Regions from separate parts of the Escherichia marmotae genome, predicted to be linked through region 2. Evidence: predicted binding sites of a transcription regulator. Region 2 holds the regulator's gene; the other holds the start of a gene.
The links. The regulator CRP, encoded in region 2, controls carbon source genes, mostly activating them, when cyclic AMP is high. The targets are predictions, from matches to a motif close to ATGTGANNNNNNTCACAT.
Positions count from the first base shown of each region.

Region 1 (4,517 bases), 2.3 Mb from region 2:
CAGTGCCACTCTTTACCCTGTGCTTCAGCCGCCTGTTTGGCATAAAAACGCGCAAACTGGAGTGGCTTGGCATCGCCATTGGGTTAGCGGGGATCATCATGCTCAACAGTGGCGGTAATTTAAGCGGCAATCCGTGGGGCGCGATCCTGATTTTGATCGGGTCTGTGAGTTGGGCATTTGGTTCAGTTTATGGCTCACGAATCACTCTGCCAGTGGGGATGATGGCGGGAGCCATTGAAATGCTGGCGGCAGGCGTGGTGTTAATGATCGCATCGATGATTGCGGGTGAAAAACTGACGGCGCTCCCTTCTCTTTCGGGCTTCCTGGCGGTCGGCTATCTGGCGCTGTTTGGTTCGATCATCGCCATCAACGCTTATATGTATTTAATCCGCAATGTCAGCCCGGCCCTGGCGACCAGCTACGCTTATGTTAACCCGGTGGTCGCGATATTGCTGGGTACGGGGCTGGGTGGCGAAACGCTATCGCAGATTGAATGGCTGGCACTGGGCGTGATTGTCTTCGCGGTGGTGCTGGTAACGCTGGGGAAATATCTCTTTCCTGCAAAACCCGTTGTCGCCCCCGTCATTCAGGACACATCAAGCGAGTAAATGAATCCCCAGAGAGTCGATCTGCGCGCTGGCACCCTCGCTGCAGATCCACTCTTCCAGACGCTCGGTCAGCGCCGCGTCCGTCAACTTCTCTCGCCCACGTAACGCACACTCCCAGACAATCAATACACGCCAGCCGAGTTCCTGCAATCGATTAATATCACGATGATCGCGCTCGACATTTTTACCTATCTTCTCCAGCCAGAACTCCGTTCGTGTGGCAGGAACTTTGAACAGATGGCAATGATGATGGTGCCAGAAGCAGCCGTGGGTAAATATCACGCAGCGATACTCATCGAGGACAAAATCCGGACGTCCGGGTAGACTGGCACCCTGAACGCGAAACATCAGCCCCTGTCCGGTTAACAGGCTGGCGAGACGCTTCTCGATTGCTGTATCGTGCGTGGCAATCGCGCGCATATTTTTGCTACGCGTGGCCTTATCGTGAACGTCGGCCATGTTGTGCCTCTTGCTGACGCAACGCTACCGCCTGTTTGATTTTTGGCTCGAGCAGTTTTGCCACCGCGGCAAAGACCGGTACGACTACCGAGTTGCCGAACTGGCGATAGGCCTGAGTGTCAGAAACCGGAATGCGGAATTTCGCTTCATGCGGCGCTTCAAAGCCCATCAACCGTGCGCATTCACGAGGTGTTAACCGACGCGGACGATGTTGCTGATTCTGCGGATCGTCAAAGTCTTTCTCACCTGTTGCCATATCCCAGCCGCGATCGATTAAAATTTCTGCGCCATCTTTGTAATAGCGGGCAGAAAGCGTGCGCGTGACACTTTGCGGATTGTTCGGATAAACCATCCCGTACCCGAAGCCGTTACCGCGCGCCTGATGTTTTTTCGCATAGCGATAGAGGTACTTCCACAGCACCGGCGTCAGAATATATTTCGCTTCGACTATCGGATCCAGCAACTCCGCCAGCGTCACTCGCTGCGCAGGGAAACAATCGCTGATATCACGCAGGGTAAAATCTTGCTTCAGATTAAGATCGCGACGGAAACCCACCAGCACAATGCGTTCACGGTGCTGCGGTAAAAAATGTTTGCCATCAATGATCTTCGGATCGTTCGGGCCATTATCTTCTGCATCGGCTACGTCATAGCCCAGTTCGTCCAGCGTCTGCATGATGATGCGGAACGTTTTGCCCTGGTCGTGACTTTTCAGGTTTTTGACGTTTTCAAGTACAAAAATCGCCGGACGGCGGGCGTCGATAATGCGTACCACATCAAAAAACAACGTCCCCTGGGTATCGCAGGCAAAACCGTGCGCGCGACCAAGAGAGTTCTTTTTCGATACGCCAGCCAGGGAAAACGGCTGGCAAGGAAAACCGGCCAATAAAACATCATGTTCAGGGATGTGCTGACGAATATGTGCCGCCGCTGCTTCATCGCTCACGCCCTCTTTATGGCTCAGGGTAATGTCGCGGATATCTTCATTAAAGTGATGCGTAGCCGGGTCGCAATAATGATTCGCTTTGTAGGTGCGTACCGCATGTTTATTCCATTCACTGGTAAACACGCATTGACCGCCAATCGACTCAAAACCGCGACGGATGCCACCAATTCCGGCAAACAGATCGATAAAACGAAACGCATAGTGCGGATGATGTGCAGGTGGTTTGGGTAACAACGTTTGCAGATGAGCGAACTCTTTCTCACTTAAACGGTGCCATGCCGAATCATTCGCCAGCGCACGTTTTAAAATCGCCGCGCTCCAGTGATTCTCACCCACACCATTAAGTTGCGCCACCAATGTTTTAACATCATAAATTTGCAGCAGTTTCTCCAGCATTGCCTGTGCGGCATTCCCGGTGCTGTATGAATCGGTTACTGATATATTTTCCTGCATAGATTTAACCGGCCATCTGAGATGGCCGACAGGTTAACATAATTACTTCAGTTTAGGGCCACGCGGTCAGCCTGCAGGAGAAAAGGCACGAATCACGTCATGATCCACACCTTCATTCTCGCCCGCCAGTTCAGCGCTGAGTTTAGCCATAAACTCCACCTGAAAACGGGCGTTGTGTTGCGCCAGTTGTTTACCTTTTGTCGTTTGCATGGTTTGCGGTAGTTTCAGCAGCTTAGTCTGGAAATGATCCAGCGCGTAGCGTTTATCATCAAGCGGGCGATGCTGCGCGAACGGGTCTTCACCGTCAAACAGCGCCACACCCAGCGAGCCTGAGACCGCAAACACTCGCGCCAGACCAATCGCGCCTAAGGCTTCCAGTCTGTCTGCATCCTGCACGATTTTGGCTTCCGCCGTTAAAGGTGTAATTTGTGCGCTGAAACTGTGTGCCGCGATAGCATGGCAAATGGCGTCTATTTTCTCTGGCGGAAAATCGACAAATTCCGCACTTAAAATTCGACGCGCCTCTTCTGCCGCCAGTAATGAGGAGCGCTGCCGTTGCGGATGATTTTTCGCCAGGCTCACAATATCGTGAAAATAACAGGCGGTTAAAATGACCAGCATATCGACGTCTTCATCTGCCGCCAGTTTCTGCTCTGTCGCCCAGACACGACGAAAATGACACAGGTCATGGGCCACGTCCTGGTGCGTTTGATGGTTTTTAAACCAGTTTTCAAACTGTGCCTGCCAGTGTTGTAAATCCATACACGCTCCGCTGCAAATGAGTCGCAACCTTAGCAGTTTTTACTCATAGCGTCTGCTACGCACGGGTCGTGGTCGGGTGTACCACGCAATACCACCTAACAACGCTCCGACCAGGGCCATAAACAAAAATCCCACTAATGCCCCTAACCACTTTCCTGCGGTAGAGCCTAAATCACTTTCAAATCCCGACACGGGGGCATCCGGGATCCTGCTCATCACCCAAATGTAACGCGCCATTACCCAGACGAAATAGCCACACCATGTATAGAAAGCCCATAAAGCCAGTTTGCCGCCAGGGCTGCGAGAAAGTCTCCCTTCCATCGTTGTCGAACCGTACTCCATTTTGAGATAACCCGGGAAATTCAGACTTAGCACTATTATGTGATAAAAGTCACATTTTTCCACATTAGTTGAGACAGTCAAGTCTCACTCATTTTTTGAACAAATATATAAATCTTAGCCAATGGCTATTATTTGCAGAAAAAACAAATAAGAAAGTATTTTTCTTTCGGCAGTGGATAATTAATTAATTAATTAATTAATTAATTAATTAATTCACATATTGAATATATTAGCACTGAATACAATTATACCTTTTTCGTTTTCTGTGTCATGATAACTCCGTTATTAGCCTTTATCGTCTTGTTTATATTTTTGGGCCGGCATGATGCCGGCTTTTTTTATGCCATTCATAATGTGCGCAAGATCACTCAGGGTCTTTGGTGCAACACTCATTGACACAAACCATCCTTCCGCAAAATCAATAATCTATTGATATACAACCATAAATAACATGAATTTTTGTATCTGAAATTCATAATTTTGAATTATATTAAACAAGATAGAAATATTTTGAAATCTTTTAAATATATTTGTTACATGTAATCTTTAAAATAAAATGAACTTCATAGAATAGTATCCAAATGTGCTTTTTTTTGGATAATGGCACTTATTGATATATTCATGAAGATTATAATCACAAGGGAATACATAATGAAAAGAAAAGTTCTGGCAATGCTGGTCCCGGCGTTATTAGTTGCTGGCGCAGCAAATGCGGCTGAAATTTATAATAAAGATGGTAATAAACTTGATCTGTACGGTAAAGCTGTTGGTCTGCACTACTTCGCTGATGATGCAGCGAATAGCGATGGCGACCAGTCCTACGCCCGTATCGGTTTTAAAGGTGAAACTCAGATCGCTGATCAATTCACTGGTTATGGTCAATGGGAATACAACTTGCAGGCAAATGGTCCTGAAAGTAACAGAGCGGGTTCTGCTACCCGTCTGGC
Region 1 is NZ_CP025979.1:427,446-431,962, reverse strand. It holds gene yedA (drug/metabolite exporter YedA) at 1-608, shown strand, start outside; gene C1192_RS02090 (very short patch repair endonuclease) at 597-1,067, opposite strand; gene dcm (DNA-cytosine methyltransferase) at 1,048-2,466, opposite strand; gene C1192_RS02080 (phosphohydrolase) at 2,533-3,228, opposite strand; gene drpB (cell division protein DrpB) at 3,268-3,549, opposite strand; gene ompC (porin OmpC) at 4,222-4,517, shown strand, end outside.
Region 1: a site for CRP is predicted at 3,608-3,625, ahead of drpB (cell division protein DrpB). Genes of this name have one in related genera too.

Region 2 (4,517 bases):
TTAGCGATATTCGCGGCATGGGGCTGTTGATTGGTGCGGAGTTGAAACCACAATACAAAGGTAAGGCGCGTGATTTCCTTTATGCGGGTGCGGATGCAGGTGTAATGGTGCTGAACGCCGGACCAGATGTGGTGCGTTTTGCGCCGTCGCTGGTGGTGGAAGATGCGGATATCGACGAAGGGATGCAGCGTTTTGCCCGCGCAGTGGCGAAGGTGATTGCGGCGTAAAACGGGAGTAAGCCTGATAAGACGCGGTAAGCGTCGCACCAGGCAAAGGGCGTCGGATACGGCGTATGTGCCTTATCTGACCCTCGATTTTGTTCTGGCGATGAATAAATTACGCCTTCGAATCCCGCAACTTGCGACTCAACCAAATCCCGTGGTGTGGTCGCTGCCGCCAGGCCATTGCTGAAATGGTGTGCATCGTATTCAGATGGCCAATAACGCGTTGTAAATGCTGCTCCAGCGTGCCGGACGCACCTTCGTGTGGCAGCATCTCTGGCGAGTCGATGATATTGGCGTCACCAGAACTACCCGGTTCATCATATTCCAGTCGTTGCTGACAACGCTGAATGGCGATTTCACAAGACTGCAAGTACTCCTGCGCCAGTTCCGGCGGCAATGACCGGTGTTCCCGCGCCAGTGTGGTCATGGCATTGATATGTTCAACAATAAACTGACTATGTGTTACCCACAGTTTCATGTCTGCCAGATAATGGCTGTTAAACGCCGGTTCCTGCATCGCCTGATTCAGCGAGTTATACAGGGTGTTATGCGCCTGATTCACCCGCATTCGCTGCCAGGCAAGTGGCGTGGGTTGCGGATCTTTACTGAGGATCAGACGAATAGCCTCCTGGTAAGTTTCTAAGGCGTCATGGGCGTTCTTGCGCAGTAAACCACTCTGCCACTGCGGCCACAGCCATACCGTGCCACCGAAGGCAATCAGACAGCCGATGATGGTATCAATGAGGCGTGGGATGATGTATTGCTCACCATTCAGCCACAGCAGTTGCAGGGTATACACAGCGGTAATGGTAAAACCGACCGTCGCCCAGCCGTAGTTCTTACGCAATATCAGATAGCTGGCGAGCGTGGTAATCAGCATCAACGTCAGGGTGTAACCTTCGGGAATTTTAAAGTGCAGCGCAACACCCGCAATGATTAACCCGACCACGGTTCCCACAGAACGATTCACAATCCGCAGGCGAGTAGCGCCATAACCATTTTGCGTCACCAATAATACCGTCATTAATATCCAATAGGATTTCGGCAAATGCAGCGCGGTGCCCATCAGGCTGGCAACACTTAGCATCACACTCAATCGTCCGGCATTACGCAGCGCTGGCGATTTCAGGGAAAGATAGCTTTTCAGCGCCGGGAGTAACGGCATTCGCCGCTGTTTATCTGCCAGCAGATCGCGGGCATAAAGTGGTTTTTGCGTTCGTAGCACGCGGGCGATGCGACTAAAGTGCCAGTAGCAAAATTGTCCCACGGGGTTATCCGGATGCTGGCGGGCGATTTTTTCCAGCGCGCCAATTTGCTTATCCATCGTAAAACGTGTCGGCAGGCGATGATAAAGAATGTCATCAGCCAGCACGCGCAGGCGGGCGGCGACAGTTTGTGCATTCCAGCGGATAACTTCCTCCGCATGGCTCCGCTCGACCAGCTTTTGCACCTCTTCCGGCTGATGCAAACTGACCGAGATATGTTCCTGTAAGTCCAGCGCCTCCTGGAAAATACGCAGCATCCGCTTGTAGTCCGTATTATTTTGCGCGGAAAGCATATGCATTTGCTGATAACACTGGGTAATTAAATCGACCGCTTTTTGCTGACGCACCAACAATGGTGGCAGAGCATTTTCGGGATCGGTGTGCTGAGTAAGCAGGCTGTATTTGGCTTCACAGTAATCCGCCAGTTCACGGTACAGCAGGCTAAGCGACTCGCGTAACGGTTGCTCACGCCAGAGCCAGAACCAGAACCAGTTAAACAGTCCATACCAGAGCGTGCCTAACGCGTAGATGAGCAACGGTTCCCAGACCGGCATATATCCCGCCAGACTGAGGGTAAAAATGGCGGCGAGTAGCGATGCGGGAAGTAATTTTGCATGCAATGGCCCTAACTCAGCAGTGACGCCAAGTATCAACGTTAACCCCGTCAGCAGAAAGGGTAGGGGGATATCTTTTTCCAGCAGCAGTTGCGTTAGCAAGCTACAAGTGGCAAACAGCGACGCACCAATGATTAAGTGTTTGAAAAAACGCTTATGAGGAGTATCAAGCCCCGCAATATTGCAACAGGCGGGGACGAGAGAAAAGAGCAGCCCGAGTCTTAATTCGCCAAGCAATAGACCAACGGCCACGGGCAAACATAGCACCAGTGTTTGTCGTAGTGCGTAGTTGATGTCGGGATGATAAATCAGTCTGCGCCACATCGGCTTAAACAAAACGGCGCGCTACCAGGTAACGCGGCACTCCGATGGGATCAACGGGTGCCGTAAACGACGATGGTTTTTCCGTGTGCAGAGATCAGGTTCTGATCTTCCAGCATCTTCAGAATACGTCCCACGGTTTCACGAGAACAGCCAACAATCTGACCGATTTCCTGACGGGTAATTTTGATTTGCATACCGTCCGGGTGAGTCATGGCATCGGGTTGTTTCGCCAGATTCAGCAGTGTCTGTGCAATACGACCTGTAACGTCGAGGAATGCCAGGTTGCCCACTTTCTCTGAAGTGACTTGCAGACGACGCGCCATCTGTGCGGAGAGACGCATCAGAATATCCGGGTTCACCTGAATTAATTGACGGAATTTTTTGTAGGAAATCTCAGCTACTTCACAGGCGGTTTTCGCACGTACCCATGCGCTACGTTCCTGGCCTTCTTCAAACAGGCCCAATTCGCCAATAAAATCACCCTGATTCAGATAGGAGAGGATCATTTCTTTACCCTCCTCGTCTTTAATCAGCACTGCCACAGAGCCTTTAACGATGTAATACAGCGTTTCCGCTTTTTCACCCTGGTGAATAAGCGTGCTCTTGGATGGGTACTTATGAATGTGGCAATGAGACAAGAACCATTCGAGAGTCGGGTCTGTTTGCGGTTTGCCAAGCACCATGCGCGGTTATCCTCTGTTATAAGCTTTCTCCAGAGCCAGAAAACGCCGCTGTCTCTGGATTGCCGAAATGTGCTTCCCGCTACCTGGGAAGGGGCTATCAACTGAACTGCACGGTAATGTGACGTCTTTTACATACATGCAGTACATCAATGTATTACTGTAGCATCCTGACTGTTTTAGCATAGCTTTCGCGTTGTGTCTCCTGGTGTCTCGCTTCAGCATGACCCAGGTCGCCTTCCGTTGCGCGATTTGGTCAGTACGCGTACTCTGTCAGGAAAATTGACGCAATGGAGTTCCGATTATGCAAGCGCGTGTGAAGTGGGTCGAAGGGTTAACTTTTTTGGGCGAGTCAGCCTCGGGTCACCAGATTTTAATGGACGGTAATTCTGGCGATAAAGCGCCAAGTCCGATGGAAATGGTGTTGATGGCGGCAGGCGGTTGCAGCGCCATTGATGTGGTTTCTATCCTGCAAAAAGGGCGTCAGGATGTGGTCGATTGTGAAGTAAAATTGACCTCTGAACGTCGCGAAGAGGCACCGCGCCTGTTTACGCACATCAATTTGCATTTTATCGTCACAGGTCACGACCTGAAGGACGCGGCGGTTTCGCGAGCGGTGGATCTCTCTGCCGAGAAGTATTGTTCGGTAGCGCTGATGCTAGAGAAAGCCGTGAATATTACCCACTCCTATGAAGTGATAGCCGCGTGATTTAATGATTAAAATATGATGCCGGATATTATTTTATCCGGCATATAAGAACATTTACTCGATTTTCTTCCCTTCCATCAGTCGTTGTACCAGCGGCAGCATAATTAACTCCATTGCCAGACCCATTTTACCTCCCGGCACCACTAACGTATTGATGTGGGAAATGAATGAGCCTTGTAACATCGCCAGCAGCCAAGGGAAATCGATCCCTTCCAGATTACGAAAATGAATCACCACAAAACTTTCATCCAACGACGGGATGCCTTTTGCAGCGAAAGGGTTAGACGTGTCAACAGTGGGGACGCGCTGGAAGTTGATATGAGTGCGGGAAAACTGCGGCGTGATGTAGTTGATATAGTCTTCCATTGAGCGCACTACCGAGTCCATCACTGCTTCTCGTGAGTGTCCGCGCTCGCCAGTATCGCGGATGAGTTTTTGAATCCACTCCAGGTTAACGATAGGCACGACCCCAACCAATAAATCTACATGCTGCGCGACGTTATGTTGTGGCGTAACCACGCCGCCGTGCAATCCTTCATAAAACAGCACATCGGTCGGTTCTGGCAGCGCCTGCCACGGGGTAAACGTACCGGGCACCTGGTTCCACGGCACGGCTTCATCGTAGGTGTGCAGATATTTGCGCGACTGGCCTTTGCCGCTCAGCCCGTATTCAGTGAAGGTTTGTTCCAGCAGGCCGAAGT
Region 2 is NZ_CP025979.1:2,808,851-2,813,367, reverse strand. It holds gene argD (bifunctional acetylornithine/succinyldiaminopimelate transaminase) at 1-227, shown strand, start outside; gene C1192_RS14655 (YccS/YhfK family putative transporter) at 337-2,427, opposite strand; gene crp (cAMP-activated global transcriptional regulator CRP) at 2,478-3,110, opposite strand; gene C1192_RS14640 (OsmC family protein) at 3,412-3,816, shown strand; gene C1192_RS14635 (phosphoribulokinase) at 3,871-4,517, opposite strand, start outside.